3 regions of the Blastochloris viridis genome follow, and region 1 is predicted to be linked to each of the others. Evidence: predicted binding sites of a transcription regulator. Region 1 holds the regulator's gene; each other region holds the start of a gene.

Region 1 (10,542 bases):
TTCGCCCACGGCCAGTCGGACGCCATCGAAGGCATCACCCACTCCATCTGCACGCTGGAGTTCGAGGATCACCGGCCGCTGTACGACTGGTTCATCGACAACCTGCCGGTGCCCTCGAAGCCGCGCCAGTACGAATTTGCGCGGCTGAACCTTACCTACACCGTGCTGTCGAAGCGCGTTCTGACCACGCTGGTGCGCGAGGGCCACGTCAAGGGCTGGGACGACCCGCGCATGCCGACGCTGGCCGGGCTCGCCCGCCGCGGCGTGCCGGCGGAGGCGCTGCGCGAGTTCGTCCGCCGCATCGGCGTCGCCAAGGCCAACTCCACCGTCGACGTCGCCATGTTCGACTTCGCGGTGCGCGAGGTGCTCAACGCCAAGGCCGAGCGCCGCATGGCGGTGCTGAAGCCGCTGAAGATCGTGATCGAGAACTATCCCGAGGGCCAGTCCGAGACGTTCGAGGCGGTCAACCACCCCGACGATGCCAGCGCCGGCACCCGCACGCTGCAGTTTGGCCGCGAGCTTTACGTCGAGCGCGACGATTTCATGGAGACGCCGTCCAAGGGGTTCTACCGGCTGTCGCCCGGCAAGGAGGTGCGGCTGCGCTACGCCTATCTCGTCACCTGCCGCGAGGCGATCAAGGACGCCTCGGGCGAGGTGGTTGAGCTGCGCTGCACCTACGATCCCGCCTCCAAGGGCGGCAACGCGCCGGATGGCCGCAAGGTCAAGGCGACGCTGCATTGGGTGAACGCGGCGGACGCGGTGGAGGCCGAGGTGCGGCTCTACAATCCGCTGTTCTCGACCGCCGAGCCCAACCCCGCCAATTTCGCCGCCGACCTCAATCCGGATTCGCTGGAGATCATCGCCGACGCCAGGCTGGAGCCGTCGCTGGCAGAAGGCGGCGTCGAGCCAGTGCAGTTCGAGCGGCTGGGCTATTTCACCCGTGACAAGGACTCGACGCCAGCCCGGCCGGTGTTCAACCGCACCATCGGCCTGCGCGACACCTGGGCGAAAGTGAGCGGGGCATGATGCAACGCTCGCCGCAGCCCTCATGCTGCGGAGGCGAAGCCGTCTCGAAGCATGACGGCGCCTTGAGGCGAGCTGTTTTGCATCTTCAGAGTGTGTAGCATGGCGTCGGTGGCCTGAGGATGCCGGAGCCGGCGCGGCCGCCCGGACCCTCGGGGCGCCATGGCGGGGCTGTCGGGCAGGACCAAGGTGCGGGCGGCGGTGATCGGCCGCGCGCGGACGCTCGCCGGCGCGGCGCCGCTGCCGACGGCGGGCCTGTCACGGCTGGCGGCATTGCTCGCGGCCTGGTGGCATCAGGAGCGCGCGGCCGCCCGCGGCCCGCTGTGGCTGCCGGTCGTCTTCGCCGCCGGCGTCCTGACCTATTTCCAGGCGGAGCGGGAGCCTTCGCTGATCGCGGCGGCGCTGGTGATGCTGGCGCTCGCCGCCATTGCCGTCGTTGCGCGGGCGCGCCCGCTCGGCTTTCCGCTGGCAGTCGCGCTCGCGGTCTTCGCCGCCGGCTTCACCGCCGCCACCCTGCGCACGGCGAGCGTCGCCCATCCGGTGCTGGCGAGGCCGACGGTCGCCACCGTGTCCGGCTTCGTCGCCGACCGCGACCAGCGCGAGAAGTCCGACCGCGTCATCCTCCACGTCACCGCGACCGCACCGGCGCTCGACCCCCAGCCGACCCGGCTGCGCATCGTGGTCCGGCCCAATGCCGCGCCTCCGGTGGGAAGCCATATTGCGGTGCGGGCGCGGCTGAACCCGCCGGCCGGCCCGGTGCGGCCCGGCGCCTGGGATTTCGGCCGCGATCTGTGGTTCGCCGGCATCAGTGGCACCGGGCTGGCCATGGGCGAGGTGCGCAGCGTGCCGCCGATCGGCGCGATGCCGTGGCCCATCGCGCTGCGGCAGGCGGTCGAAGGCGCGCGCGAGGGGCTGGGGCAGCGCATCCGCACCATCGTGCCGGGCGACGCCGGCGCCATCGCGGTGGCGCTGGTGACCGGCGAGCGCGACGCCATCGCCGAGAGCACCAACGACAGCCTGCGGGTGTCCGGGCTCTACCACATCATCTCGATTTCCGGCCTGCACATGGTGGCGGTGGTCGCCACCGTGCTGGTGGTGGTGCGCGGCACGCTGGCGCTGGTGCCGGGCATGGCGGTGCGGCGGCCGATCAAACAATGGGCGGCGTCGGCGGCCATAGCCGCAGCGGCGGCCTATTGGCTGCTGTCCGGGGCCGAGGTGGCGACCACCCGGGCGTTCCTGATGGCTGGGCTGGTGCTCGCCGGCGTCCTGATCGGCCGCGCCGCGTTGAGTTTGCGCACGCTGGCGGCGGCGGCGCTGGCGGTGATGATCGCGATGCCGGAAAGCGTGCTCAACCCCGGCTTCCAGATGTCGTTTTCGGCAACGCTGGCGCTGATCGCCTTCTACGAGCGCTGGGCGCCCAGCCGGCGTTTCGCCGACGGCGACGCCGTCCAGCGGGTGGTGCGCGGGCTCGGCCTCGCCACGGTGGGTCTTGCGCTGGCGGCGCTGGTGGCGGGGCTGGCGACGGCGCCGTTCGCCGCCGCCCATTTCCACCGGCTGTCGCCCTATAGCCTGCTCGCCAATCTGATGGCGACGCCGCTGGTGTCCGGGGTGGTGATGCCGGCCGGGGTCGGCGCGGTGCTGCTGCTGCCGTTCGGGTTCGATCGGCCGCTGTGGCTGCTGATGGGGTGGGGCGTCGCCCGCACCCTCGACGTCTCAACGTTCGTGGCGGGCCTGCCAGGGGCCGACGCGCGGCTTGCGGCGTTCGGCGACGGCCCGCTGCTGCTGGCGGTGACGGCGCTGCTGGTCGGCCTGCTGCCGGTCAGCCCGCTGCGGCTCGCCGCGCTGCCGGTGGCGGCCCTGGCGCTGGCGGTGGCGCTTGGCGCCCCGAGCCGGCCCGACGTGCTGGTGGAGGCTGGCGGCCGCATGGTGGCGGTGCGCGGCCCTGACGGCCGGCTGTCGATCCTGAACGCTGGGGCCGACCGCTTCGCCGCCCGCATCTGGCTCGCCGCCGACGGTGACCGCCGCGCGCCGAACGACCCCGGCCTGGCTGCCGGCTTTGCCTGCGACCGCGAGGGCTGTATCGCGCGACTTGAAGATGGTGCCGCGGTGGCGGTGCCCACCACGCTCGCAGCGCTGGAGGAGGATTGCGCCAAGGCGGCGGTGGTGGTGACGCGGGCGAGCGTGGCGATGGCGTGCGCGGCGGTGCGGATCGATCCCGCCCGGCTATATGAAACCGGCGCCCTCGCTCTTGGCCGGACGGCGGCGGGCTGGCGGTTCGAGCCCGCCCGCGACAGCGCGCGCGAGCGGCCCTGGGCCGTCCGCGCCGACCCCGCCGCATCGCCGTCACCGCACCGGCAGCCGGCCTCCTCGGCGGCCGTCGCCGCTCCCGCCGCTGTCGCCACCGAGGAGGCCGAGCCGTCGGATGCTGCCGAGTTGTCGGCCGAGGGGCCGGCTCAATAGCGGCGGAACAGTCCGACCAGCTTGCCCTGGATGCGCACCCGGTCCGGCCCGAAGATGCGGGTCTCATACGCCGGGTTGGCGGCCTCCAGAGCGATCGAGGCGCCCTTGCGGCGCAGCCGCTTCAGTGTCGCTTCCTCGTCGTCGATCAGCGCGACGACGATGTCGCCCGTGTCGGCGGAGTCGGACTTCTTGATCACCACCAGGTCGCCTTCGAGGATGCCGGCCTCGATCATCGAGTCGCCGCGAACCTCGAGCGCGTAGTGGTCGCCGGTCGGCAGCATGTCCGGCGGCATGTTGATGACGTGGCTGCGGGTCTGGATTGCCGAGATCGGCGTGCCGGCGGCGATGCGGCCCATCACCGGGATCGGCACCGAGCGGCCGCTGTCGTCCTCCGACAGTGGCCGCACCTTTCCGAGCCCGCCCTCGATCACGCCGGGGGCGAAGCCGCGGCGCGGCGGCGACGGCCCGACGCCGTCGGGGAGGCGGATCACCTCCAGAGCGCGGGCGCGATTGGGCAGGCGGCGGATGAAGCCGCGCTCCTCCAGCGCGGTGATCAGCCGGTGGATGCCCGATTTCGATTTGAGGTCGAGCGCGTCCTTCATCTCGTCGAAGGACGGCGGGATCCCAGATTCGGTCAGTCGCTCGTGGATGAACCGGAGCAGTTCATATTGTTTTCGCGTGAGCATCGGCGCCTCTTGCCTCGCAAGGCGTATTCGCCATGCAGGTTTCCCGGCCTCGAGCCCGTCTCGGCCGCGACGGAACTGAACGTTGAAAATCCATCCTGGAGGCGGCTCTTTAGAGCCGGCCCGGCAGGTCGAAACAAATCATGAACGGACCCTATACGTTCCTTTTGTGTTCCGCAACCCGTTAACGCCACGTGAAGAGCGTAATCTTTGTCGCTGGAGGCGCCGCCCGGTCCGGCGACGCCATCCTGCCGGTGCCGGACGATCACGGCGGGATCACGTTCAACCTCCGCAGACGTGGCATCGGTTGTGCGAGCGAATTTTGACAAGCGACAGCCGGGCGCGGCAACCCGGCTCGTTCCGATCGGTGGCTGCTCCGAGGAAACAGCCTCGTTGAACGCCTTGTTGGAAAGAGCGATTTTAGATGACCGGCTGCGGTTGCCGGCCAGATTCTGCTGGCGGTTGATCACGTCGTCGTTGATCAGCCGCCGATCGTCTCGCCGGCCAGAATTTGTGATTGGCCGGGATATCTTGGCAGGGCAATCGGGTGAAAAATCACGCTGCCAGGAGACTTGCGAGGAAGTCGTCGTCCCAGGCGGCGACTTTTCGCTTGAGGCGGAGAGAATCCTTGCCCGGGGCCTTGCGGATGAGATTGAGGGCCATGTGCTTGAGGGTGGTGAAATTGGCGGGGGCGTGATCGGTGCGGACGCGGCAGTCGTCATCGCGGAACACCATGTCCATGATCCAATGCAGGCTGTTCTCCACCGCCCAATGGCTGCGGATGACGGGTCCGAGCTGGTCGGCCGGGGACGCCAGCGAGGCGATGTAGAAGCGGGTCTCCTGCTCGCACTTGGCGCCGATCTCGCGCATGCTTTCGACCATGACGACACTGGTCAGGCCGGGCCAATCGTGACGGTCTCGGAGCCAAGCCACGTCGTGCATCACCGTGGTGGTGCGGGTCTCGATGCGGCCGTGATCGCCATCGACGCTGTGATGGCGGCTGATCGCTGTGTCCTTGAAACCATTGGCTTTCTGCTCGGCGGCGAACAGCTCGACGTCCTCTCGCAAGCTGCCCTGGTTGCCTTTCAGGGCCAGCACATAGTCGGCCTTCTGGGCGAGGATTTGCGCGGCGATGGCGCGCTGGCAGCCCATGGCGTCGATGGTGACGATGGCGCCCTCGATCGACAGCAGAGCGAGCAGTTGGGGGATGGCGACGATCTCGTTCGACTTGTCGGCCACCTTGACCTGGCCGAGCACCAGGCGCTGGCGCGCCGCGAAGGCGGACACCATGTGGACCGCCGCCTTGGCGTCCCTCTTAGCCGAGCGGCGCAGCGTCTTGCCGTCGATGGCGATCACGTCTGCGGGCGCCCCGGTCACCGCCGCCACCCAGGCGACGAAGCAACGCTGGAACTGCGCAGCATCGAGGGTGGCGAGGATGTCGCCGAGGTGGTCGTGCGAGGGGGTGCCATGGAGAAACGTGCGGAACCGGCGCAGCAGGTCGAGCTTCGTCTCGCCGAACCTTGCGATGTCGACGAAGGTCTCGGCGCCGGCCAGCACCGCCAGCAGGCACAGCAGCAGCACCTCCTCCAGCGAGTACATCACCTTGCCGCGCTGGCGCGGGTCGGGCATGTCCTTGAAATAGTCCAGGAAAACAAGAGCTTCCCCAAGCGCGGCAAAGTCCGGTTCCGCTGGCTCCATCGCCCATCCTCCGCATCCGAATCGGAGGAACCGACAGATTCAGCACTTCAGGCCTTTGTCACCCCTTTCTTCACCCGATCGCCCTGGATATCTTGGTCTCCAGTGTTGTATTTCGTTGCAACTTTCGATATGTGGAATTGGTTGCGTAAGGTGCTGTCGCCCGTATTCCGTGTCATTCAGAGGGTTCAGGGATTTGCCTGAGCTTTGCCAGGATCGATTTGCCGGAATCTGTCCAGACGCACAGTCTGGGGTGGGCATCGACGCCGCACGTTTAGGCCTGGATGGCCCCTGGCAGAGTTGCGCTCGGCCTGATGACGTTGCGGGGGGTGGCGCGGCGGACGGGCGCCAGGCTCAAGGCCGCGGCCACGCCGGACAGCAAGCGCCCTCGCGCGCGCGGAACATGCTTGAGGGAGCGGTTGCAATCGAGCGCGGTGTGTTCGAGGCGTCGCCGGTCGACAGTGTTCGGCAGGACGGAGACGATCCGGGCCGCGGCCCCGCAGTCGCATGGCTCCGCCATCCCATAAATTCCAAGCCCGCCTCCGTTCATCAGTAGATGGAGGCTTTTGGGATAATGGAACTCGCGCAGACCCTTGTCCTGGAAGATGAATGTGAAGAACGGCCGCCGCTGGCGGTCGACCTCGACTGTACCCTCATCTGGGTCGATTCTCTTCACGAGTCGTTTCTTGGAACGGTGCGGCAGGACTGGCTCGCTGCGATCAAAGCACTGTTCCACCTTCGGGCTGGCCGCGCGGCATTCAAACGTCATGTCGCAGACCAAACCGCGCTGGATGCCGCCAGCCTGCCCTACAATGAGCCGTTGCTGCGGTACTTGCAGGAGGAGGCGTCGGCCGGGCGCCAAATCGGCCTTTTCACCGCAGCGGATCAATCGATTGCCGACGCGGTCGCCGCGCATATCGGCCTGTTCGATGTCGTCCACGGCTCCGATGGTCGGGAAAACCTGCGGGGGACCCGAAAGCTGGCTGCGATCCGCGCGGCTTTCGGGGATCGGTTCGCCTATGCGGGCGATGCCGAGGTCGACGGACCGCTGTTTCGCGCCGCGTCCTCCGTTGTGCTCGTTGGCGAGACCGGTCGTCTGGAAAAAATGGTTGGCCCGCAGACCGCGGTGGAAGCGCGGTTCGAGAAACGGCGGGCGGGCCTGCGAACGTGGGTGCGGGCGCTGAGAATTCGGCACTGGGCCAAGAACAGCCTGGTGTTCGTCGCCCCGACCATGAGTCTTGGTCTGCTTGATCCCGTGATCGCGGCGAGGAGCCTGATCCTGTTTCTCGCCCTCGGAATCCTGGCGTCGGCGACCTATATCGTCAACGATCTTCTCGATATCGCAGCCGACCGCCACCATCCGCGCAAACGTGTTCGTCCGATCGCTGCGGGTCTGATCTCGGCTCACGCCGGCGCTGTCGTCGCGGCGATCCTTGTGGTCGTCGCAATGGCATTGTCGCTGGCGCTGCCTTTTGCCGCCGCGGCATCATTGGTCGCTTATCTCGTTATCACGCTTGCCTACAGTCTCGTCTTCAAGCAGATGCCGATCGTCGATGTCTTCGTGCTGGCGAGCCTCTTCACATTGCGGGTCTTTGCTGGCGCCGCGCTGCTGCCCGTCCCGGCATCGCCGTGGCTCCTCACGTTTTCGATGTTGTTTTTCCTTGGCCTTGCCCTGGTCAAACGCTACGCCGAGCTCGCGCGCGTGGTGCGTGAAGGCGGGGACAAGGTGGTATCCCGTGGCTATACCGCGAAAGACCTTCCGCTTGTGCTCGCCGCCGGCGTTGCATCCGGTTTTGCGGCAATCGTGATCGTGACGATCTATTTGATAAACGAACACTATCCCAGCGGGCTTTACAGTCGCCCAGAACTCCTGTGGGGGCTGATGCCGGTTATCTTGCTGTGGACGTTGCGCACGTGGCACATCACGGTGCACGAGCGGATGAACGAGGATCCGGTGGTGTTTGCGCTCAAGGACCGGTTTTCGCTCGGGCTTGCCGCCATTTCCGCCGTCCTGCTGGTGGCCGCGTGGCTGCCGTGACGGCTCCGAAGGTGTCTTACGCGGCCTGGGGCGGCGGTGCACACGCCACCGCCGAGGTGCGCGCCATCCGGCCGGCGAGCGTTGATGCCGCGCGTCGCGGCTATGCCAGCCCCGGCACCTCCGTTCTCGCCTTCGGAAACGGCCGCTCTTACGGCGACGTCTGCCTCAACCCCGGCGGCACTTTGATCGACTGTCGCTCGCTCGACCGCTTTGTCGATTTCGACCGCACCACCGGACGTCTGACGTGCGAAGCCGGGGTGCTGCTCGCCGACATTCTCGCCAGCATTTGCCGAAGCGACGACACCGGCGGGGCGTGGTTCCTGCCGGTGACGCCGGGCACCCGCTTCGTTTCCGTCGGCGGCGCGATCGCCAATGACGTCCACGGCAAGAACCACCATCGGTTCGGGACGTTCGGGCGTCACGTGCTGTCGTTCGATCTTGCGCGCAGCAACGGCGAGGTCGTCTCGTGCTCGCCGACCGAGAACGCCGCGCTTTACCGCGCGACCATTGGCGGCTTGGGGCTCACCGGCCTGGTGCTGCGCGCGACCATCCAGCTTCGCCGCGTCGAGGGAACGGCGCTTGAGGCCGAGGATGTCCGGTTCGATCGGCTCGATGAATTCTTCTCGCTCGCCGCCGAGGCCGATCAGGCGTGGGACTACACCGCCGCATGGGTGGATTGCCTGGCGACCGGGCGCAGCCTCGGGCGCGGCATATTCAGCCGTGCACGGCATCGTGCCGGAGCGGGCTCGCCGCCGCCGCCGCTGCAGCCTCGCATCACCATTCCCGTCCGCCCGCCGGTTTCGCTCGTCGGCGGGCTCGGTCTGCGCGCCTTCAACGCGCTCTATTGGCGCAAGTTGAGCCTGCGGCGCTCAGAGCGAACGGTTGGCGGATATGAGCCGGTATTTTTCCCGCTCGATGCGATCGGCGGCTGGAACAGGCTCTATGGGCCGCGCGGGTTTTTCCAGTTCCAGTGTGTCGTGCCGCCGGCCGTCGCCGCTGAGGCGATCAAAGACATGCTCGGCGCCGTCGCCGCCTCTGGCCAGGGCTCGATGCTCGCGGTGCTGAAGACCTTCGGCGATCTGCCCTCGCCCGGCATTCTGTCGTTTCCGATGGCGGGTGCGACGCTGGCCCTGGACTTTCCGGACCGGGGCGATTCCACCCGCGCACTGCTCGCCCGCCTTGAGACGATCACGGTCGCCGCCGGCGGGCGGCTCTATCCGGCGAAGGACTGCGTCATGACCGCAAACACGTTTCGAGACGGCTATGCCGGGTTGGCGGCGTTCAAGCCGCACATCGATCCGGCGGCCGCATCGGGCTTTGCGCGCCGCGTCGGCATCATCGGTCCGGCGGCGTCCTGACGTGCGGTGGAAAAGCGGCGCCGCCGGGCGGCTTCACCCTCTGTTTCCACCCGAACTTCAACGGCTCCATGCGTCAGCATCCGACGCCGTTGGCAAATTTGCCGGATCGGAGTTGCGCGCCTGCGGGCTCCGCTTCCGATCGAAAGGAGCTGGGCATGGCGAGTGACACGCCGACGCGGGTCGCGGTGTTTGGCGCGACGTCCGGGATCGCGACGGCCGTCGCGCGGCTTTATGCCGGTCGCGGCGCTCGCTTGGTGCTGATCGGCCGCGACCGCGCTGCACTTGAGGCGTCAGCGGCAGATCTGCGAACGCGAGGTGCGGCGGCGGTCGAACTGGTCGCTGCCGATTTTGCCCAGCCCGATCGGACCATCGCCGCCGCGGGCGAGGCGTTCGCCGCGTTCGGCGGGCTCGACGTTGCGATGGTTGCCTATGGCTCGCTGCCCGACCAGGTCGCGGCACAGAAGGAGCCGGCGCAGCTCATTGCCGCGATTGGCCTCAATCTCGTCAGCCCGGTGCTGCTGTGCGAGCAACTCGCCGCGCGGTTCGAGGCGCAGGGCCATGGCGCGCTGGCGGTGATCACCTCCGTCGCCGGCAATCGCGGCCGGCAGAGCAATTATATCTATGGTGCGGCAAAGGGCGGGTTGCAGCGCTATCTCGAAGGCTTGCGCCACCGGCTGCATGCGAGCGCAATCGCGGTGACCGACATCCGTCCCGGCTTCGTGCGCACCGCGATGACCGAGCATCTGCCGCGCGGCGGCCCGCTGTGGGCCGAACCCGGTGCGGTCGGTGCGGAGATCGTTCGCGCCATCGATGGCTGCCGCGCCGTCGTCTACACGCCACGCTTCTGGAGATATATCATGTGGGTGGTGCAGGCGCTGCCCCGCACGCTGATCCATCGCACGAGGCTCTGACCAAGATGAAGGTGTTGATCACCGGCGCGGCAGGGCTGGTCGGGCAAAATCTCATCGCGCGGCTGGCCGGGCGAGATGACTGCGAACTCGTCGGCATCGACAAGCACCCCTCCAACACCGCGCGGCTTGGCGCGCTTCATCCCTCGCTCAAGGTGATCCACGCCGATCTGTCCGAGCGTGGGGCGTGGGAGGATGCGCTCGACGACACCGACGTCGTCGTGGTCGGCCACGCCCAGATCGGCGGGCTCGACGGTGAGGAGTTCCGTCGCAACAATGTGGTCGCGACCGAGCGATTGCTTGAGGCGATCGCGCGGCGCGGCGGGCGACGGCTCGTTCACATCAGTTCGTCCGTGGTCAATTCCACCGCGGTCGAT
Region 2 (10,542 bases), 820 kb from region 1:
GCCGCGCTCGGCCGCGAGCTGACGCTGCCAGAGGTGGCGCAGAGCGTGGTGCTGACCCGCACCTCGGGCCGCGCCTCTGCGATGCCGGAGTCGGAGCGGCTGGAGGCGTTCGCCGCGACGGGGGCGACGCTCGCGATTCATCTTTCCATCCACGTGCTGGCGGAGGTTCTGGCGCGGCTGAGGCCATTCTACGGGCCGCATTGCCCGGCGGCGGTGGTCTACCGCGCCAGTTGGCCGGATGAGCGGGTGATCGTCGGCACCCTCACCACGCTGCCGGAACTGGTGGCGGCGCAACCGATCGAGCGGACCGCGCTGATTGTGGTCGGGCCGGCGCTCGCGGCGGAAGAGTTTCGCGACAGCGCGCTGTACGATCCCGGCTACGACCGCCGCTTCCGCCGCGCGGCGGAAGAGGACTGATCGGGGCGTCCGATGGACAGCATTCCCGCCGGGCCGGCCGGGCTGGTGATCGCCGCGCCGCGCTCGAACTCCGGCAAGACCACGGTGACGCTCGGGCTGATCGCGGCGTTGCGTCGCCGCGGCCGCGCGGTACAGCCTTATAAAAGCGGGCCCGATTACATCGACCCCGCCTTCCACGCCGCCGCCGCCGGCCGGCCGGCGTTCAACCTCGATTCCTGGGCGATGCGACCCGGCCGGCTCGATGCGTTGCTGGCGGCCGGGCAGGGCGCCGACCTCGCCATCGCCGAGGGCGCAATGGGGCTGTTCGACGGCACCACCGCCGGCGCCGCTGGCGACGGCTCCACCGCCGACATCGCCGCTTTGACCGGCTGGCCGGTGGTGCTGGTGCTCGACGTCTCCGGCCAGACCGCCACCGCCGCCGCGGTGGCGCTGGGCTGCGACCACTTTCGCCGCGGGGTGCGGGTGGCCGGCGCGATCCTCAACAAGGTCTCCAGCGATCGCCACCAAGCCCTTGTCGAGGCGGGATTCGATCGTATCGGCATCCCGGTGCTGGGCGCATTGCGCACCCGGCCGGCCATCGCGCTGCCGGAGCGCCATCTCGGCCTGGTCCAGGCCGAGGAGGACGCCGACCTTGCCGGCCGCATCGCCGCACTGGCCGATCTGGTCGAGCGCGAGATCGACGTCGCCGCGGTCGAGGCGACGGCGCGCCCGCGGATCGCGTCGGCGTCGACGCCGGCGGACGCCGGCCTCACCCCGCCCGGCCAGCGCATCGCGCTCGCCCGCGACGCTGCATTCTCGTTCGTCTATCCCCACCTGCTGGCGGCGTGGCGGGCGGCCGGGGCCGAGATCGTGCCGTTCTCGCCGCTGGCGGACCAGGGACCCGACCCCACCTGCGACGTCGTTTGGCTGCCGGGCGGCTATCCCGAGTTGCACGCCGGGCAGCTCGCGGCGGCGGCGCGGTTCAAGGCCGGGCTTGCCGCATTCGCAGCGTCAAAGCCGGTTCACGGCGAGTGCGGCGGCTACATGGTGCTGGGAACGGGGCTGGTCGACGCTGGCGGCATCCGCCACGCCATGACCGGTCTTCTGGGACTGGAGACATCGTTCGCCGCGCGCCGGCTCCACCTCGGTTACCGGCTGGCGCGGCTTTTCCACCCGGTCGCGGGGCTGGCGGGGGTGTTGCGCGGCCACGAGTTCCATTATGCCAGCATCCTCGTCCAGCCGGATCCGCCGCTGGCCGAGGTGGCCGACGCATCGGGCCGGGCCGTCGCCGAAACCGGTGCGCGCCGCGGCCACGTCACCGGGACGTTTTTTCACATGATCGACGCCGCTTAGGGCATGAGCCAGATGTCTTCCCATGGGCGCGGCCACATCGCGCTGGTCGGTGCCGGACCGGGCGATCCGGACCTTCTGACGCTGCGGGCGCTGGCCCGCATTCGCGCAGCGGACGTGATTCTCTACGATGACCTCGCCAGCGGGCCGGTGCTGGAGGCGGCGCGGCCGGACGCCGAGCTGATCGCGGTCGGCAAGCGCGCCGGCCGGCCCTCGCATAGCCAAGCCGAGGTGACGCGGCAGATGATCGACCATGCCAGCGCCGGCAAGCGGGTGGTGCGGCTGAAGTCGGGCGACCCCACCCTGTTCGGCCGCGCCGACGAGGAGATCGCGGCCGCGCGCGCCGCCGGAATTGAGCTGGAGATCGTGCCGGGGGTGACCACCGCCACCGCGGCGGCGGCGCACGTTCAGGTGTCGCTGTCGAAGCGCGTGGTGGCGCGGCGGGTGCAGATGATCACCGGCCACGACGTCGATGCCCGCCTGCCGGACCTCGACATTGCCGCCTTGGCCGACCCCGAGGCGACCACCTGCGTGTTCATGGGCAAGGGCACCTTCGCCGAACTGGTCGAGAAGCTCATCGCCCACGGCATGGCGGCGGACACGCCGGCTGCGGTGATCGAGAGCCTGGGTACCCCCGCCACCACAGTGATGCGCGGCACCATCGCCGAGCTGGCGGCGCGGCTGGCGGCGGAACGGCCGTCCGGGCCGTGCATGATCCTCTACGGCCGGGCGCTGGCCGAGCCGGCGAGCTGATCGATCGTGAACGCGTCGCCACCACGGCCGGTCCGAAGCCCTGCCGTGGCGGCGTTTTGATCGGAGCTCGATCGCCGGTGAGATGGCACCGAGCCCGGCCGATTCGGTGCGTTAGCTGACGGCGCGGAGGTTGATCTTGCTTTCCGCCGCGGCGGTGAGCTTGCGGTCGGTCGCCTTCTCCTCGTCGAGGGTTTGCTGCAGCACGGCAGCGCAGTCGCCGCGGCCGAGCTGCTTGGCCCACGCAACCAGCGAGCCGTAGCGGGTGATCTCGTAGTGCTCGACCGCCTGGGCGGCGGCGATCAGGGCGGCGTCCATCACATCGGTGTCGCCGATGTCGCTGGAAATCTCGTCGCCCTCCTCGAGGATGCCGTCGATCGCCGGGCAGTCGATCTGGCTCGGCGTGACGCCGTGCATCTGGAATACCTTCTCCAGCCGCTCGACGTGGCCCTCGGTTTCGCGCAGGTGGGTCTCGAAGCCCCGCTTCAGCTCGGGATCGGACGCCTTGGAGATCATTTTCGGCAGCGCTTGGGTAATCTGCTTTTCGGCATAATAGATGTCGCGCAGGCCGTGGACGAACAGGTCGTCGAGGCTCTTGATGTCCTTGGAGAACAGACCCATGGCTTGGTCCTTTCGGTCGTCGGTGTGGGAATGCGCCGCGATCCCACAGCAGCTTTGGCCACGCGCGATGTGCGGAGGAGGCCATTGTCATCGGGACTGCGGGCACGCGGCCGTTGGCCTGCTCTGAAACGTGCGGCCGAGCCAAGCGTTCCCGCGGCCGGGCAGTTTTCTCATGGCTTTCCAATGGCTCAGCTTACGGTAACCGGGGCTCGCGTAGCCTCAAGGCCGGGCTTTTGCGGCCGTCATTTCGCCGTTGGGTCCGGCGGTTATGCGGTGTCTGCGCTGGCACAGGTGCGAGTCGCCCCGCGCCGGCGCCGCGCCGCGTGGCGGCCCGCTCGGGCGGTCGGCGAGAGTTTGGGAGGCTTAATGTGACGGTCGATGTGAGGACGCAAGCCGAGGCGCTGGTGATCGAGCCGGCCCGGCGGGAGGATTTGCCGGCCATCGTCGCCATGTTCGCCGCCGATCCGCTTGGCGGCCACGGTGACACCGTCGATCCGGCCGCGCTTGACGCCTACAAGGCCGGGTTCGACGCCATCACGGCGTCGTCCGCGACCGAACTTTTCGTCGCGCGCCTGGACGGCCGGGTGGTCGCCACCTTCCAGCTCATCGTCGTCGGCGGCATCGCCGGCCGCGGCGCCTGCCGCGCCATCGTCGAGGGGGTGCAGGTGGCGCCCGATCTGCGCGGGCGTGGCATCGGCGCCGCCGTGGTCGCGCACGCCGAAGCCGAGGCGCGGGCGCGCGGTGCCGCGACTGTCGCGCTGACCTCGAACGCGGCGCGCACCGACGCCCACCGCTTCTACGCGCGACTCGGATTTGCCAGGACGCACGTCGGTTTCAAGAAACCGCTTTGAGAGCATGGCGTTGCTTTCTGCAGCCGACCTCTGCGGCGCGAGACGTTGCAGCGCAGGCCCACTGATCCTAGGGTCCCGCAACGCCGTGTTCGCCGGCTCTCGGAGTCCAATATGCCTGCTGCTCCCGCACCTATCGAACTTTACTACTGGCCGACGCCGAATGGCTGGAAGATCTCCATCATGCTGGAGGAGTGCGGGCTGCCCTACGCCGTTGTTCCAGTGAACATTTCCAAGGGAGAACAGTTCAAGCCGGACTTCCTGGCGATCTCGCCCAACAACCGCATTCCGGCGATCGTGGATCCCGACGGGCCGGGCGGTAAGCCGATCTCGGTGTTCGAGTCGGGGGCGATTCTGCAGTATCTCGGCCGCAAGACCGGCAAGTTCTATCCCACCGACGAGCGCGCCCGGGTCGAGGTCGAGCAGTGGCTGTACTGGCAGGTCGGCGGGCTGGGGCCGATGGCAGGACAAGCCCACCATTTCCGCATCTACGCGCCGGAGAAGATCGATTACGCCATCACCCGCTACACCAACGAGGTGGCGCGACTCTATGGGGTGATGAACAAGCGCCTCGCCGAGCGCGAATTCCTGGCAGGCGACTACTCGATCGCCGACATCGCCTGCCTCGGCTGGTCCAAGCTGTGGGAACGCCAGGGCCAGGACGTCACCCGCTTTCCCCACTTCAAGCGCTGGCTCGACACCGTGAAGGCGCGGCCGGCGGTGCAGCGCGGCCTCGCCGTGCTGGCCGAGGAGCGGAAATAGCCGGCTCCGGTCGGCGGCATTGCGTCGCGGCGGACTACGCCGCGCTGTTCCGCCCTACGAGGAAGTTGCGCTTGCTGGCCGGTCAGGATTGGGTCAGCCGGTCGTAATCCGCGTGCATGCCGATCCAGACCCACAACAGCCCGTGGTCGAGCTCGACTGCGAGCGCGCGGTGGCGCAGCCCCACCAGAGCCGACCAGAATCGGCCGACCTTCTTCAAATGCAGGGATTTAAGGGCGAGTACTGCTCATACTCAGGTACATGCCGGGCACGGAGTATGATTTGCCTACTCCGCCGCCCGCTTCGCCTTGCCCCGCGCCAGCACCGGCTTGAGGAACTTCCCCGTATAGCTGCGCGGTGCTTTGGCGATCAGCTCGGGCGGGCCTGAGGCGACGATCTCGCCGCCGCCGTCGCCGCCCTCGGGGCCCAAATCGATCACCCAATCGGCGGTCTTGATCACTTCGAGGTTGTGCTCGATCACCGCCACGGTGTTGCCCTGCGCCACCAGCTCATGCAGCACCTCCAGGAGCTTGGCGACGTCGTGGAAGTGCAGGCCGGTGGTCGGCTCATCCAGGATATAGAGCGTGCGGCCGGTCGAGCGTTTCGACAGCTCCTTGGCCAATTTGACGCGCTGGGCCTCGCCGCCGGACAGCGTGGTGGCCTGCTGGCCGATGTGGATGTAGCCGAGCCCGACCCGCGCCAGCGTCTCCATGATCCGGCGGATGGTCGGCACCGCCTGAAAGAACGTTGTGCCTTCGTCCACCGTCATGTCGAGCACGTCGGCGATCGACTTGCCCTTGAAGATCACCTCCAACGTCTCGCGATTGTAGCGTTTGCCCTTGCAGACGTCGCAGGTGACGTAGACGTCCGGCAAGAAGTGCATCTCGATCTTGATGACGCCGTCACCCTGGCAGGCCTCGCAGCGCCCGCCCTTGACGTTGAACGAGAAGCGGCCGGGCCCGTAGCCGCGCGCCTTGGATTCCGGCAGGCCGGCGAACCAGTCGCGGATCGGGGTGAACGCGCCGGTGTAGGTGGCAGGATTAGAGCGCGGGGTGCGGCCGATCGGCGACTGGTCGATGTCGATCACCTTGTCGAGCTGTTCGAGGCCGGTGAGGGCGTCGTGGGCGCCGGGCACGTCGTGGGCGCCGTTGAGCCGCCGCGCCACCGCCTTGAACAGCGTGTCGATCAACAGCGTCGACTTGCCGCCGCCCGACACCCCGGTGATGCAGGTGAACAGGCCGAGCGGGATCTCGGCGGTGACGTTCTTCAGATTGTTGGCGCGGGCGCCGACCAGCTTCAGCATGCGGCCCGGATCGGGCTTGCGCCGGGCCGGAACCGCGATCGACTTCTGGCCGGTGAGGTATTGCCCGGTCAGCGACGCAGGGTCGGCCATGATCTCGGCCGGGGTGCCCTGCGATACGATGCGGCCGCCATGGATGCCGGCGCCGGGGCCGACGTCGACCACGTAGTCGGCCTCGCGGATGGCGTCCTCGTCGTGCTCGACCACGATCACGGTGTTGCCGAGGTCGCGCAGCCGCACCAGCGTCTTCAAGAGGCGCTCGTTGTCGCGCTGGTGCAGGCCGATCGAGGGCTCGTCCAGCACGTAGAGCACGCCGGTGAGGCCCGAGCCGATCTGCGAGGCGAGGCGGATGCGCTGGCTCTCGCCGCCCGACAGCGTGCCGGAGTTGCGCGCCAACGTCAGATAATCGAGACCGACGTCGGTCAGAAAGCGCAGCCGCTCGCGGATCTCCTTCAAGATGCGCACTGCGATGTCATTCTGCTTGGTGTTGAGCTGCGCCGGCAGCGCCTCGAACCACTCAGCCGAGCGGCGCACGCTCATCTCGGCCACCTGGCCGATGTGGAACGTGGCGATCTTCACCGCCAGCGCCTCGGGTTTCAGGCGGTTGCCGGCACAGGCCTCGCACGGGGTGGCGGAGAAGTATTTGCCGATCTCCTCGCGCGCCCACTCGCTCTCGGTCTCGCGCCAGCGCCGCTCCAGATTGGTGATGACGCCCTCGAACGGCTTTCGCGTCTCGTAGGCGCGCATGCCGTCGTCATAGGTGATGGTGACCGGCTCATCGCCCGAGCCGTAGAGGATGACGTCGCGCGCCTTCTTCGGCAGCTCCTTCCACGGCACCGTGACCTTGAACTTGAAATGACGGGCAAGGGCGTCGAGGGTCTGGCCGTAATAGGGGCTGGAGGAGCGCGACCACGGCACGATGGCGCCCTGGCGCAGGGTTTTCGCGGTGTCCGGCACCACGAGGTCGGGGTCGATGGTCTGCTCGGTGCCGATGCCGCCGCACGCCGGGCAGGCGCCGAACGGGTTGTTGAACGAAAACAGCCGCGGCTCGATCTCGGGAATGGTGAAGCCGGACACCGGGCAGGCGAACTTTTCCGAGAACAGGATGCGCCGGGGATCGGGCGCATCCGCACTCCCTCCCCCCTTGTGGGGGAGGGCTGGGGTGGGGGGTGTGCCGGCAGTGGACCTAGATTCGTCGCCCCCCACCCGGATCGCTTCGCGATCCGACCTCCCCCGCAAGGGGGGAGGTGAAGAATGGGACGCGGGAGCGTCCGCGAACTCGACGATCGCCAGCCCGTCGGCGAGCTTGAGCGCGGTCTCCAGCGAGTCGGCCAATCGCGAGGCGATGTCCGGCCGCACCACCAGCCGGTCGACCACCACCTCGATGTCGTGCTTGAGCTTCTTGTCGAGGGCCGGCGCTTCCGAGATCTCGAAGAACGCGCCGTCGATCTTGACGCGCTGGAAGCCTTTCTTCTGGAAGTCGGCGAGCTCCTTGCGGTACTCGCCCTTGCGGCCGCGCACGACGGGCGCCAGCAGAAAAAGGCGCGTGCCGACCGGCAGTTCCAGCACCCGGTCGACCATCTGCGACACCGTCTGGCTCTCGATCGGCAGGCCGGTCGCCGGCGAATAGGGCACCCCGACCCGCGCCCATAGCAGGCGCATGTAGTCGTAGATCTCGGTGACGGTGCCGACCGTCGAGCGCGGGTTCTTCGAGGTGGTCTTCTGCTCGATCGAGATGGCCGGGGAGAGGCCGTCGATCTGGTCGACGTCCGGCTTCTGCATCATCTCCAGAAACTGGCGGGCATAGGCCGACAGGCTCTCGACGTAGCGCCGCTGGCCCTCGGCATAGATGGTATCGAACGCCAGCGACGACTTGCCCGAGCCGGACAGGCCGGTGAACACCACCAGCCTGTCGCGCGGAATGTCGAGATCGACGTTCTTGAGATTGTGCACCCGCGCACCGCGGATCGAGATGATGCGGGCGGGATCGGGCTTGGAACGGGGCGCAGTCATGCGGGGGGTCTCGGTGGCAGCAAGAACTCAGACGCGTCCGCCGGCAGAGGTCGGCGGGCGATCGCCAAGTTTGCAGGAACAAAACGTGGACACACCCTAGGCCGGCGTACGCCAATATGCCAGACTGTGGGTGTGGTATTTTCGTCGGCGGCGCGGTGCGGGCACGGAATTATCATATTGGTGCTGGAATTCCTCGGCTTTCTGCTGGACGTGGTCGGGTATGGAACGACGAGGCTTCTTCTCCGCGTGTTCGCCCGCAGGTGCGTGCTAGTCGAGGATATCGGCAGTTCGCATCGCCGCTTCAATGCGTTCGGGTTTCGCGGCGTTGCCGGCCGTGGCCATGGTGACGATATCGGGCCGGGAATCCCAGTTGTTGCGCATCGCTCACCGCGCTAAGAACGTAACCGGAACGTCGTCGCTTGTGGACAGCAGCGGGGCCGGGGCAGCATCTGCGGGATGGCCGGGCTAGGGTGGCGGCACAGAACCCACAGCGGAAGGCACAAAAGCCATGGCGGGCAGCGTCAATAAAGTCATCCTGGTCGGCAATCTCGGGCGTGACCCGGAAGTCCGCCGGCTGAACTCGGGCGAGAGCGTGGTCAACCTCAGGATCGCGACCTCGGAAAGCTGGCGCGACAAGGCGACCGGCGAGCGGCGCGAGCGCACCGAGTGGCACTCGGTGGTGATCTTCAACGAGCAGCTTGCCAAAGTCGCCGAGCAGTACCTGAAGAAGGGCGCCAAAGTTTACATTGAGGGCCAGCTGCAGACCCGTAAATGGCAAGACCAGGCGGGGGCGGAAAAGTACACCACCGAGGTGGTGCTGCAGCGTTTCCGCGGCGAATTGCAGATGCTCGACGGGCGCGGCGGCGGTGGCGGCGCGGAGATCGAGGACAGCGGCGACTTCGGCCAGCGCAGCCCGCTGCCGGCCCGCGGTGCCGCCCGCCCGGCGGCCTCCGGCGGCGGCGGCAAGTATTCAAGCGACCTGGACGACGAAATCCCGTTCTGACGGGATCGGGGATGCAAAGAGGTCCGGAGGTATCAAGGTCCTTGGCTCGGGCCGCCAGCGTCTCCTTGCGTGAAAGTCGCTGAAGGAGGAAAGTACGCGCATCGGTTGTGGATAGCATTCCCCAGACGAGGCCGGGCGGAGTGATTGCAAAGCACGATGCCGAACCCGCAAGCGCCGCTCAGGGTCCTGCCCGGCGGCGGCGCGACGTTCCGCTGGCGTGGCTGCTTGCGCTGCTGGTGCTGGCGTCGATGGCGCCGCTGGCCACGCTCTGCACCTATACCGTGCTGCGCTGGGACGATGCCGAGCGGATCGAGGAGATCAAACGCGTCGGCGACGTCGCCCGCACCCTGGCGCAGGCGGTCGACCGCGAGCTGAGGGGCTACCGCGACGCCGCCGAGATGCTGGCGGGCTCGCGCTTGCTATCGACGCCGGACCTTGCCACGTTTGAGGATCAGGCCCGCACCATCGCCGGGCGTGCGGGCGGCGACTTCGTGCTGTTCGACGCGGCGTTGCGTAAGCTGTTCGACACACGCGAGCGGCCGGACACGCCGTCGTCGCCGTTCGCGGACAGCGAGGCGATCGCGCGGGTGTTCAACACCGGCAAGGCCGAGATCGACAATCTCGGCCCGGTCGCCGACGACCGCCAGTTGTCGTTTGGCGTCCATGTGCCGGTGGCCGGCCCCGACCTTGCGGTGCGCTACGTGCTGACGTTGGTGCCGCCCGCCGCCGCGATCCTCAACGTGGTGCAGCAGACCTACCGCCCGGCCGGCTGGTTCGCGACAGTGGTCGACGGCAACGGGCGCGTTGTGGCGCGGGCGTCGCGGCACGACGAGTTTTTTGGGCGCAGCGTGTCGGACAACCTCATCGGCCTGCTCACCGTCCGCCACCATGGGCTGGAAACGGTTGACATGGAGGGACGCCCGTCCGTCACCGCCTTCTCCCGCTCGAGCCTGTGCGGCTGGCACGCCATCGTCTGGGTGCCGAAGGCACTGATCGAGGTACCGAGCCGCGCGCGCCGCGACGCGGTGCTGGCCATGCTGGGGCTGACCACGCTCGTGTCGATCACGGCGGCGGTGGCCGCCGCCCGGTTGATCAACCGCTCGACCCGGCGGACGATGAAGGCGGCGCGGGCACTCGCGGTGGGAACCCCGGTGGCACCCGAATCGAGCCTGATCCGGGAGGACAACGTGGTGCGCGCCGCGCTGGCCGACGCCGCCCGCACCATCGCAGCCCGCGAGGAATCGCTGCGCGAAAACGCCCGGCGGATGAAATTCGTGATGCGCGAGCTGTCCCACCGCTCCAAGAACTTGCTGACGGTGGTGCAGTCGATGGCGCGGCAGACTGGACGGTACACCCAGGACCCCGCCGATTTTCGCGCCCGGTTCGACGACCGCATTTCCAGCTTGGCGCGCTCGCACGATCTTCTGGTCAAGCACGACTGGAGAGGCGCCACCCTGGCCGATCTGATCGATCGCCAGCTGACCCCGTTCGTGGAGACGTCG
Region 3 (10,542 bases), 270 kb from region 1:
CGGAAGTCGTCCGGCTGCAGCGGCAGCTCGCGATTGTGCGGGCCCATCTCATCCAGCGTCGGCTTGCGGGCGCGAGAGCCGCCGCCAGCGGCGCTTGCCCCGCCCCCGCCGCCCGCCGACCCTCCTCCGATCGGGGAGGCAGACGAGGCGCCGCGCTTCACCGGCACGCCGGGATCGTCCAACACCGCCAGCTCGGCGGCCCGAAGGCGCTTGATCTCGTCGCGCAGCCGCGCTGCCTCTTCGAAGTTGAGGTCGGCGGCGGCGGCGCGCATGCGCGATTCGAGATCGGCGATCACCGCCGTGAAATTGTGGCCGATGGTCGCCGCCGCGGCGGCCGGCCCGGCGTCGACCCGGACGTGATCGCGCTCGTAGACGCTGTCGAGAATGTCGGCGATGCCCTTCTTGACGCTCGCGGGGGTGATGCCGTGCTCGGCGTTCCACGCCAGCTGCTTGGCGCGGCGGCGGGTGGTCTCGGCCATCGCCCGCTCCATCGAGCCGGTGATGCGGTCGGCATAGAGGATCACCTTGCCGTCGACGTTGCGGGCGGCGCGGCCGATGGTCTGGACCAGCGAGGTTTCGCTGCGCAAGAACCCTTCCTTGTCGGCGTCGAGGATGGCGACCAAAGCGCATTCGGGGATGTCGAGGCCCTCGCGCAGCAAATTGATGCCGATCAGCGCGTCGAAGGCGCCGAGGCGCAAATCGCGGATGATCTCGATGCGCTCGATGGTGTCGATGTCGGAGTGCATGTAGCGCACCCGCACCCCCTGCTCGTGCAGGTATTCGGTCAGGTCCTCGGCCATGCGCTTGGTCAATACCGTGACCAGCGCCCGATAACCGGCGGCGGCATTGGCGCGGACCTCGCCCAGCAGATCGTCGACCTGGGTGCGGGCCGGCCGCACCTCGACCGGCGGGTCGACCAGGCCGGTCGGGCGGATCACCTGCTCGACGAACACGCCGCCCGCGCGCTCCAGCTCCCACGCCGCCGGGGTGGCGGACACCGCCACCGTCTGCGGCCGCATGGCGTCCCATTCCTCGAAGCGCAGCGGCCGGTTGTCGAGGCAGGACGGCAGGCGGAAGCCGTATTCGGCCAGCGTCGCCTTGCGGCGGAAGTCGCCGCGATACATCGCCCCGATCTGCGGGATGCTGACGTGCGATTCGTCGATGAAGATCAGGGCGTTGTCGGGGATGTACTCGAACAGGGTCGGCGGCGGCTCGCCGGGCCGGCGGCCGGTGAGGTAGCGCGAATAGTTCTCGATGCCGGCGCAGGAGCCGGTGGCCTGCAGCATCTCCAGGTCGAAGGTGGTGCGCTGCTCCAGCCGCTGCGCCTCCAGCAGACGCCCCGAGGCATTGAGCTGGTCGAGCCGGGTCTTCAGCTCCGCCTTGATCGAGGCCGCCGCCTGCTGCAGCGTCGGCTTGGGCGTCACATAGTGCGAATTGGCGTAGATCTTGACGAACCCCAGGGCGCCCTTGGTCTCGCCGGTGAGCGGGTCGAACTCGTCGATGCGCTCGACCTCATCGCCGAACAGCGAGATCCGCCACGCCCGGTCCTCATAGTGGGCCGGAAACAGCTCGATGGTGTCGCCGCGCACCCGGAACATGCCGCGGGCGAACTCGAGCTGGCTGCGTTTGTATTGCAGCGCGACGAGGTCGGCGATCAACTGGCGCTGGTCGATGCGGTCGCCGACCTGGATGGCGAAGGTCATCGCCGTATAGGTCTCGACCGAGCCGATGCCGTAGATGCACGACACCGAGGCGACGATGATGACGTCGTCGCGCTCAAGCAACGATCGCGTTGCGGCGTGGCGCATGCGGTCGATCTGCTCGTTGATCGCCGAATCCTTCTCGATATAGGTATCGGTGCGGGGGACGTAGGCTTCCGGCTGGTAATAATCGTAGTACGAGACGAAGTACTCGACCGCGTTATCGGGAAAGAAACTGCGGAACTCGCCGTAGAGCTGCGCGGCCAGCGTCTTGTTGGGGGCGAGAATCAGCGCCGGGCGCTGGGTCTGCTCGATCACCTTGGCCATGGTGAAGGTTTTGCCCGAGCCGGTGACGCCGAGCAGCACCTGGTCGCGGTCGCCGGCTTGGATGCCGGCCACCAGCTCGCGAATCGCGGCGGGCTGGTCGCCCTGCGGCTCGAACGGACTGCTGAGGACGAACGGCCGGCCGCCCTCGCTCTTGTCCGGCCGCGGCGGGCGATGCGGCGTCCACGGCTGGTCGCGCAGCAGCGGGTTGCCGTCGCGGATCAGTTGCTCGAGCGCCTCGGCGCTGGCGGAGGAGCCCAGCGGCGTGCCGTCGAACGCCGCCTGCGGCGCTTCGGCAAATCCGGCGTCGCCTTGGCCTGTCATGGCGCCGTGGCCGGCGGTGCCGTCGGCGAGGCCGGGGTTGAGCAGCGCGGCGAGCGCCGGGTCCATCGCCGGCGACGGCGGGCGCGCCGCCCGGCTGCGGGCACGGGGCGTCTTAGCGGGCTTGCTGGGAGGCTGGGAGGGGTTCGCGGGCGAGGACATGCCGGAAATATGGGCCGCCCGGGCCGGCAAGGAAAGCGGGGGCGCATCGAACCGGGGGCACGCGACCGCGACCGGGCGGTCCGGCGACCGTTGCCAGGCAGCCGGGCCGACCGCGGCGCGGCTGGTGCCAGCGCCTGCGATCTCCCGCCCGCCCGCCCTCAGTGCGCGCGGGCGATGGCGAATGCCACGGCCTCGGCCAGCGCGCGCCGGATCGGCGCGGCCGGGAAGATGCCGAGCGCATCGGTGGCGATGGCGCCATAATGTTTGGCGCGTTCGCAGGTGTCCTCGATGGCGCGATGCTTGTGCATCAGCCCGACAGCGGTTTCGAGCGCGGCGTCGTCGACCTCGCCCTGCTCCAGCGCCTTGCGCCAGAACGTCCGCTCGTCATCGGTGCCGCGACGGAATGCCAGCACCACCGGCAGCGTGATCTTGCCCTCGCGGAAGTCGTCGCCGACATTCTTGCCGAGATCGGCGGCGCGGCCGCCATAATCGAGCGCGTCGTCGACCAGCTGGAAGGCGATGCCGAGGTTCATGCCGTAGGAGCGGCAGGCCGCTTCCTCCGCCTTGCCGCGGCCGGCCAGCACCGGGCCGAGCTCGGCGGCGGCGGCGAACAGCTCGGCGGTCTTGGACCGAATCACCGCGAGGTACTCGTCCTCGGTGGTCTCGGTGTTCTTGGCGGCGGCGAGCTGCATCACCTCGCCCTCGGCGATAACCGCGGCGGCGGTGGAGAGGATCTCCAGGCAGCGCAGATTGCCGACCTCGACCATCATGCGGAAGGCCTGGCCGAGCAGGAAGTCGCCGACCAGCACGCTCATCTCGTTGCCCCACAGCATGCGGGCGGCGGCCTTGCCTCGGCGCAGCTCGCTCTCGTCGACGACGTCGTCGTGGAGCAGGGTGGCGGTGTGCATGAACTCGACCGCAGCGGCGAGCTTGGTGTGACCCTCGCCCTGGAAGCCGCACAGCTGAGAGGTGGCGAGCGTCAGCATCGGCCGCAGTCGCTTGCCGCCCGACGAGATCAGGTGGTTGGCGACCTCGGGGATCGTGGTGACATCGGAGCCGGTGCGCGAGAGAATCGTAGCGTTCACCCGCTCCATGTCGGATTGGACGAGACGCACGAGGCCCTCAATCGACGCTTCGGGCGCGGATTCGAACGGTAAGACGACGGCCAAAGGAGGCTCCCAGCCGAGACCAGACCACGACCGTCCGCGGCCGCGATCGAACCGTAGCATTTAGAGGCGACCTTCGCCGGGGGCAAGAGCCAGCTTGATCACAGGCCGCTTCCGACCGCCGACGACAGCGCAGGCGCCGCCTCCGCCAGCCGCGCCACCTCCTCGGCGACGCGGTCGACATGCCCGTGGTGCAGCATATGGCCGGCCTTGGCAATGCGGACGACGCGAATCGCCGGCGCATCGCGCGCCAAAACCTCGCCGTGGATCGCCGCCGGCACGGTGGCGTCGGCCTCGCCCACCACCAGCACGGTCGGCACCGCCAACGCGGCATAACGCGGCGCCTGGGCCGCCAGCTCGCCGCGCAGCAGCTTGAAATCCTGCATGGTGTCGCGGAAACGGTCGGGAGTCATGGCCAAGGCCAGGGCGCTGGTGCCGAGATAGCCGGGCGGCAGCGGCTCGGGCGCGAACATCCGCGCCGTCGCCGTCTCCAGCGCTGCCAGGCTGAGGGGCGTCGCCAGGGTGTGGGTGAACAGCGGCCCGGTCAGCAGCACCTCGGCAGCGGCCTGGAACCACTTGAGCCCGCCCGGGCGGGGGTGAGTCGCCGGGTTGATCAGCGCCAGCCCCGCGACCTCGCCGGGGTAGTCCAGCGCATAGCGCAGCGCCACCGAGCCGCCGAACGAGTGGCCGACCACGATCAGCCGCCGGGCGCCGACCGCGCGCACCGCGCCGCGAATCAGTTCGGCCTGGCGGCCGAGCGCGGCGTCGCCGTCGCCGCCCAGCCGGCGGCTCCAGCCTGAGCCCGGCCGGTCGGCGATCAGCACCGGCAGGCGCGCCGCCAGCCGCTGGCCGAGCGGCCTCAGGTCGGCGCCACAGCCGGGGGCGCCATGCAGCAGCAGCACCGCCGGCCGGTCGGCCGCCGCCGGGTCGGCGCCGAGCCGAACGAGGTGGATGGCGCCGCCATCGACCGCGACCACATCGCCGGCGGGCGGGAAGCGGGTTTCGAGCCGCGCGGTCTGCGCCCGGGTGAGCGCAGCGGCGGCGCCGAGGGCGAGCGCGCCGGCAAGAACGAGGATGACGAGGGCGAGCAGCATGGCGTGCGATCCGCAAGGCCAGCCATGCTATCGCGTCGCCGCCGCGCCAGCCAGCGCGCGATATGCTACCAACCCGGCATGGAAGAGCTGATGCGTACCATCGACCCGGTGCTGGTGACCGCAATCGAGGCGCTGCTCGGCGAAGCCGGCATCCCGCTGCTGGTGGCCGACCAGAACATCGCGACGGTGGAAGGCTCGATCGGCGCCTTCCCGCGTCGCATCCTGGTACCGTCCGAGCAGTTGGACGCGGCGCGGCGGCTGGTGATCGCCGCCGGTCTCGGCCACGAGCTCACCTCGCCGCGGTGAGCGCGGGGCAGGACGACCGATCTCACAGCCCGTAGCGCGACCACAGCGCCCGCGCCTCGATGGCCGAGACGACGTCGGCGGCCAGGCCGGGCCCGACCTCGGCGGCCTGGCCGAAACCCGGCAGGCGGCGGCCGAACAGCGTCCGCTCGGCCGAGATCAGCGGCATCAGCACCTTGTCGCCGAAGCGCTGGCGCAGCACGGTGCGCGTCTCGCCGATGTCGTCGATCAGGCCGAACGCTTTGGCCCGCTCGGCTTCCCAGTATTCGCCGGTGAACAGGCTGTCGTCGGGCGCGGCAAGCCTGGCGCCGCGCCGGCCCTTCACCAGCTCGATGAACTTGGCGTGAATGGCACGCTGGATGGTCTTCACCCGCTCGACGTCTTCGGGGTCCTCGGGGCGGAACGGGTCGAGCATCGATTTGCGGGTGCCGGCGGTATAGACCCGGCGCTCGACGCCGATCTTCTCGATCAGCTTGTCGAAGCCGAACGAGGCGCCGATCACCCCGATCGAGCCGACGATCGAGGACGGATCGGCAAAGATCTCGTCGCCGGCGCAAGCGATCATGTAGCCGCCGGAGGCGGCGACGTCCTCGACGAACACCAGCACCGGCAGCTTGGCCTCCTCGGCCAGCAGGCGGATGCGACGGTGGATCAAGTGCGACTGCACCGCCGAGCCGCCCGGCGAATTGATGATGAGCGCCACCGCCTTGGCGTCGCGTACCGCGAACGCCCGCTCCAGCACCCGCGCCACGCTGGCCATGGTCATGCCCGGCGACAGCGGCGTGCTGAACCCGATCACCCCGGTGAGGCGCACCACCGGCACCACCGGCATCTCGGGCGGGCGCAGCGACGCGGGCAGCAAGGGGCGGATGCGATAGATGAGACGTTCCGAAAGAGATGCAGCCATTTCCAATAGATAGAGCCGGATACCGGCCATCTCAAGGTCCCGGCTGCGCCGCGGCTGCCCGCACCTCGTTCAGAGCCCAAGCCCGGACCGAAAAATCTCACACCGCCAAGGCGTCGCCGCGGCGCAGCGCCGCCTCCGCCGCGGTGGAGGGCCGGCCGTCAGGCTCGGCCAGCACCAGCGGCGGCCGCAGCGACAGCGGGGTGCGGCGGCCCTTGCGGGCGCGCACCAGCACGCGGCTGGCCGGCGCGTCCGGCCGCGGATGCACCGGTACCACCTCGACCGCGCCCCAGCGGTCGCCGAGGTCGGCCAGCACGCCGGCCAGCGCGTCGGCGCGGTCGATCAGGGTCAACGTGCCGCCGGGCTGCAGCAGCCGGCCGGCGGCGGCGATCCAATGACAGCGCGGGCGGTCGGGCATGTGGGCGCCGCGCTTGCCGGCATCGGGCGAGGCGGCGTGGCGGCTGGGATCGAGGAACGGCGGGTTGCACAGCACCTGGTCGAAGGCGCCGGCGGCCGGCGGCCCGTCGGCGCGGCCGACCGTGGCGACGTCCGCCGCCACCACCGTGACGCGACCGGCCAGGCCGTTGCGGGCGGCGTTCTCCCCCGCCAACGCAGCGAGGCCGGGGTCGATCTCGACCAGCACCATCGACAGGCCGGGAACCCGCGCCGCCACCGCCAGACCGGCGGCGCCGACCCCGGCGCCGAGGTCGACGGCGCGCTCGCCGGGCAGCGCCGGCACCGCCGCCGCCAGCAAAATGGCATCGTGCCCGACGCGATGGCCGCGCGCCGGCTGCAGCAGCCGCAGCCGTCCGCCGAGCACGGCGTCGTCGGTGGTGGCGTCGGTCATAACGGTCTGGTCGCGGTCCGCGGACGGGTGGAGATGGTCGCCGCCGTCAACGCCGGGCGCGGCGACGGCGGCTGCGGCCAACACCTAGACCATTTTCCGCGCGGGTGGGATCCGGGCAGGCGCAACCGGCCCGAAATTGGCCTCAGAAACTATGCGCACTACGCGCCACGGCGCCGTTCCGTCTGGCGTCCAAGGCCGGCCGACCCCATTGGGGACCTTGCGCCATGGTCCGACAACCAGCGAGGCCGCGTTCCGCCCCCAATCTTTCGTCCCTTCGCCTGCCGCGACAGCCGTCCCAGCCGTCCGGCGGTGCGGCCCGAGGCCGGCCACAGCCGCGCCCGCGGCTCAATTGCGGCGGGCCGCCGCAACCATGTCCTCGAGCGCATTAAAAATCCGCTCCGCGCCCGACTGATCGCCGAGTTCGGCGAGGTGCTCGGCGATACCGAGCATGTGATCGGCGGCGTCGATCAAAAGCGTCCGGTCATGGGCCGCGATCATTTCGGCGATCGAAACCAGACGGTCGGATGCCGACAGTTCCGATGAAGTCGTTTCTGAAAACATGTCCCTCGAGCTCTTGGCGTGACGTTAGATGAGCTTCGGCCAGGGGCGGGGCGCCGTGAGCGCGGCCTGTGCCCGAAATAGCATCCCGCGTATATCAACGCCAGAATTTGACGATTGTTTCGTGCCTGGTGGTTACCTTACGGCTACCTTCGCCAATTCGGCTGTCGAAGCGTCAATTATAAACGTTTTCTGACGTCGCGCGCTGTTGAGAATAATCCAAAATACCAACCATTACACGGCCGCCGCGCCATAGGACTGACCGAACCTAGCCGCCGTGCTGCACGAACGCCCGCGACCGCAACAACCCAACCTTGCGGCCTAGCCTTGAAAGCAACCTGTGATCTGCCATGGCGCCGTCGGGATGGCGGCCGACCGCGTCATAGAGGCGGCGATGAACCAGCAGGCCCTGCTCCGGGCGGACGCGGCCGCGCACCACACGGGCGACGCTGGCCTGCCACTCCGCCAGCCGCGGCAGGGCGCCATCGGCGTCGACGGCGTAGCGGAACGCCGCAGCCGCCGCGGCAACCGAACCGCGACGGCCGGCAGCGGCCGCAAACGCCTCGACCGCGGCGCCCCAGCCGTCTTCCAGCACGATGTCCGGCCGCAGGAACAACAGCCAGTCCGCCCGCGCCTCGGCGGCCGCCCGCCTGAGCCGGACGCCGAGATCGCGCGCCGCCGGGTCGGCGATGATGGTGCAGCCGGCGGCATCGGAAACCGCTACGGTATCATCGTGCGAGCCGCCGTCGGCCACGACAACGTCGCGCAGCACGCCGGTCGACACCGCCGGCACCAGCGCGGCGAAACACGGCACCAGCGTGCGTTCGTTGTTGTGGGTCGGGATGATGACGCTGATCACGGCGCGCTGCCTCTCGGTTGCGGGTCCCATCTAGCCAGGATCGCGGCGGAGGGCCACCCCGGCCCGGCCACGCCGCCGCCACCGCCCGAATGGATCGCCCAGGCGCCCGCTCAGCCGCCGCAGCGCAGCCCGCCGCTCAAGCGCCGCTCTGTCGCACCACAGTACCGCTTGCGCGCGGTCTGCTCTCCGTTTGTTCTTTGTTTGTTCGAAATTCCGCGTTATGATTTCAATATGAACCGAGTCGCCCGAAAGCGCCCCGCCGAGCCGGCCTGGACCAACGATCTGGCCATCGACAGTGCGCGCGCCCAGCGCACCAGCCTCGACATCGACCGCCGCCGCGGCCGCGGGGCGGCGAGCAATCCGAGCGGCCGGTTCGAAGTCCAGGCGCGGACCGAGATCGACGACGGCTGGCAGTCGCTGGACGACCTGCCGCCGTTCCGAACCGAGGTGATCGAGGAGAAGGCGCGGCGCATCATCACCCGCAACGACTCCCCCGACATCGGCTTCGACCGCTCGATCAACCCCTATCGCGGCTGCGAGCACGGCTGCGTCTACTGCTTCGCTCGGCCGAGCCACGGCTATCTCGGGCTGTCGGCGGGGCTCGATTTCGAATCCAAGCTGTTTGCCAAGCCCGACGCGGCGGCGCTGCTGGCGCGCGAGCTCCAGGCGCCCGGCTACCAGGCCAAGACCATCGCGCTTGGCACCAACACCGACCCCTACCAGCCGATCGAGCGGCACTACCAGATCACCCGCGGCATCCTTGAGGTGCTGGCACGGGCCGACCACCCGGTCGCCATCGTCACCAAGTCGGCGCTGGTGCGGCGCGACATCGACATCCTGGCGCCGATGGCGGCGAAGGGCCTCGCCAAGGTGGCGATCTCGCTCACCACCATGGACGGCCGTCTCGCCCGCACCCTGGAGCCGCGCGCCGCGGCGCCAGCGAAACGGCTGGAGACCATCAAGGCGCTGGCGGCAGCGGGCATTCCGGTCACCGTGCTGGTGGCGCCGATCATCCCGGCCCTCAACGACGGCGAGATCGAGCGCATCCTCGACGCCGCCAAGGCGGGCGGCGCCGGCGAGGCCGGCTATGTCATGCTGCGCCTACCGCACGAGCTGAAGGATTTGTTCCGCGAGTGGCTGGTGCAAAACTATCCCGACCGCTATCGCCACGTGCTGTCGCTGGTACGGGAAATGCGCGGCGGCAAAGATTACGACCCCGAATGGGGCAAGCGCGGGCGCGGCGAAGGCCCCTATGCCTGGATGATCGGCCGCCGCTTCGAGACCACCTGCGCCCGCCTCGGCCTCAATCGCCGATCGTTCAGGCTGCGCACCGACCTGTTCGTGCGGCCGCCCCGTCATAACGAGCAGCTGTCGCTGTTTGGCGACCTGCCGCTGATGCGGTTGCCAGCCGGTCGGCGTGACGCGGCATGACGTAGCTGCATTCGGTATCGTACGGATGAGGCCCGCCGCGCATTTGATGCGCGGCTGTCACCACCGACATCCGGCATTGTCGGCGCATGCGCCGAATGCGGGGCGGTGCGCGCGGGTGGCTGCGGGCAGCGTTGCACGGGCGACGGCGCGGCACATCCCTGAATCGTCCCGGCGTTGGCGTGCCCCTGCCGTCGCTGGACACGCGATCATGAACCGTCCCGCGCCGGCGCCGAGCGCGCGCGCAGCAGCGCGCCGCCGCAGACAATGCGGCCGCGACGTTCAACTCTTTTTTTACCCTGATGCCGGCATGATCACGACGTTGCGTTGCGTCGCGTCACCCGAGTACCAGTATGCGTCAGTTGCGTCGCGGGACGTCCGCTCAGGCGTCCCGCTTTTCACTCGACTCCTCCGCCGCCATCGAGAGCCATCTCGATCGCATTCACGTCGGCGACAGCATCCCCATCCTCGCCGGCATGCCGCCGGCGTCGGTCGACGTGGTGTTCGCCGACCCGCCCTACAATCTTCAGCTCGAAGGCGCGCTGAAGCGTCCCGACGAAAGCGTGGTCGACGCCGTCGACGACGACTGGGACAAGTTCGCCTCCTTCGAGGCCTACGACGCCTTCACCCGCGCCTGGCTGCTCGCAGCGAAGCGGGTGATGAAGCCGACCGCCACGCTGTGGGTGATCGGCAGTTACCACAACATCTTCCGGGTGGGAGCGGCGCTGCAGGATCTTGGTTTCTGGATTCTGAACGACGTGGTGTGGCGCAAGACCAACCCGATGCCGAACTTCCGCGGCACGCGCTTTCAGAACGCCCACGAGACCCTGATCTGGGCGGCGCGCGACAAGTCGGCCAAAGGCTACACCTTCAATT

The links. The regulator LexA, encoded in region 1, represses DNA repair genes until DNA is damaged. The targets are predictions, from matches to a motif close to TGTTCNNNNTGTGTTCNG.
Region 2: uvrA (excinuclease ABC subunit UvrA) is a predicted target of LexA. The motif match lies at 8,112-8,129, and genes of this name have one in related genera.
Region 3: BVIR_RS12995 (PA0069 family radical SAM protein) is a predicted target of LexA. The motif match lies at 8,430-8,447, and genes of this name have one in related genera.

Annotation. Positions count from the first base shown of each region.
Region 1 covers NZ_CP012946.1:2,681,300-2,691,841, reverse strand. The annotation lists gene BVIR_RS11755 (glutamine--tRNA ligase/YqeY domain fusion protein) at 1-1,026, shown strand, start outside; gene BVIR_RS11750 (ComEC/Rec2 family competence protein) at 1,186-3,483, shown strand; gene lexA (transcriptional repressor LexA) at 3,477-4,169, opposite strand; gene BVIR_RS11740 (ISAs1 family transposase) at 4,722-5,864, opposite strand; gene BVIR_RS11730 (UbiA family prenyltransferase) at 6,436-7,899, shown strand; gene BVIR_RS11725 (FAD-binding oxidoreductase) at 7,911-9,257, shown strand; gene BVIR_RS11720 (SDR family NAD(P)-dependent oxidoreductase) at 9,413-10,168, shown strand; gene BVIR_RS11715 (NAD-dependent epimerase/dehydratase family protein) at 10,174-10,542, shown strand, end outside.
Region 2 covers NZ_CP012946.1:1,861,424-1,871,965, reverse strand. The annotation lists gene cobM (precorrin-4 C(11)-methyltransferase) at 1-417, shown strand, start outside; gene BVIR_RS08290 (cobyrinate a,c-diamide synthase) at 430-1,749, shown strand; gene cobA (uroporphyrinogen-III C-methyltransferase) at 1,753-2,499, shown strand; gene BVIR_RS08280 (YciE/YciF ferroxidase family protein) at 2,611-3,117, opposite strand; gene BVIR_RS08275 (GNAT family N-acetyltransferase) at 3,567-3,968, shown strand; gene BVIR_RS08270 (glutathione S-transferase N-terminal domain-containing protein) at 4,080-4,727, shown strand; gene BVIR_RS17310 (hypothetical protein) at 4,810-4,944, opposite strand; gene uvrA (excinuclease ABC subunit UvrA) at 5,011-8,037, opposite strand; gene BVIR_RS08260 (single-stranded DNA-binding protein) at 8,546-9,040, shown strand; gene BVIR_RS08255 (sensor histidine kinase) at 9,181-10,542, shown strand, end outside.
Region 3 covers NZ_CP012946.1:2,954,176-2,964,717, forward strand. The annotation lists gene uvrB (excinuclease ABC subunit UvrB) at 1-2,507, opposite strand, end outside; gene BVIR_RS12960 (polyprenyl synthetase family protein) at 2,666-3,676, opposite strand; gene BVIR_RS12965 (alpha/beta fold hydrolase) at 3,775-4,767, opposite strand; gene BVIR_RS12970 (putative signal transducing protein) at 4,858-5,073, shown strand; gene BVIR_RS12975 (S49 family peptidase) at 5,096-5,977, opposite strand; gene BVIR_RS12980 (tRNA1(Val) (adenine(37)-N6)-methyltransferase) at 6,075-6,902, opposite strand; gene BVIR_RS12985 (hypothetical protein) at 7,167-7,319, opposite strand; gene BVIR_RS12990 (glycosyltransferase) at 7,648-8,238, opposite strand; gene BVIR_RS12995 (PA0069 family radical SAM protein) at 8,470-9,669, shown strand; gene BVIR_RS13000 (site-specific DNA-methyltransferase) at 10,020-10,542, shown strand, end outside.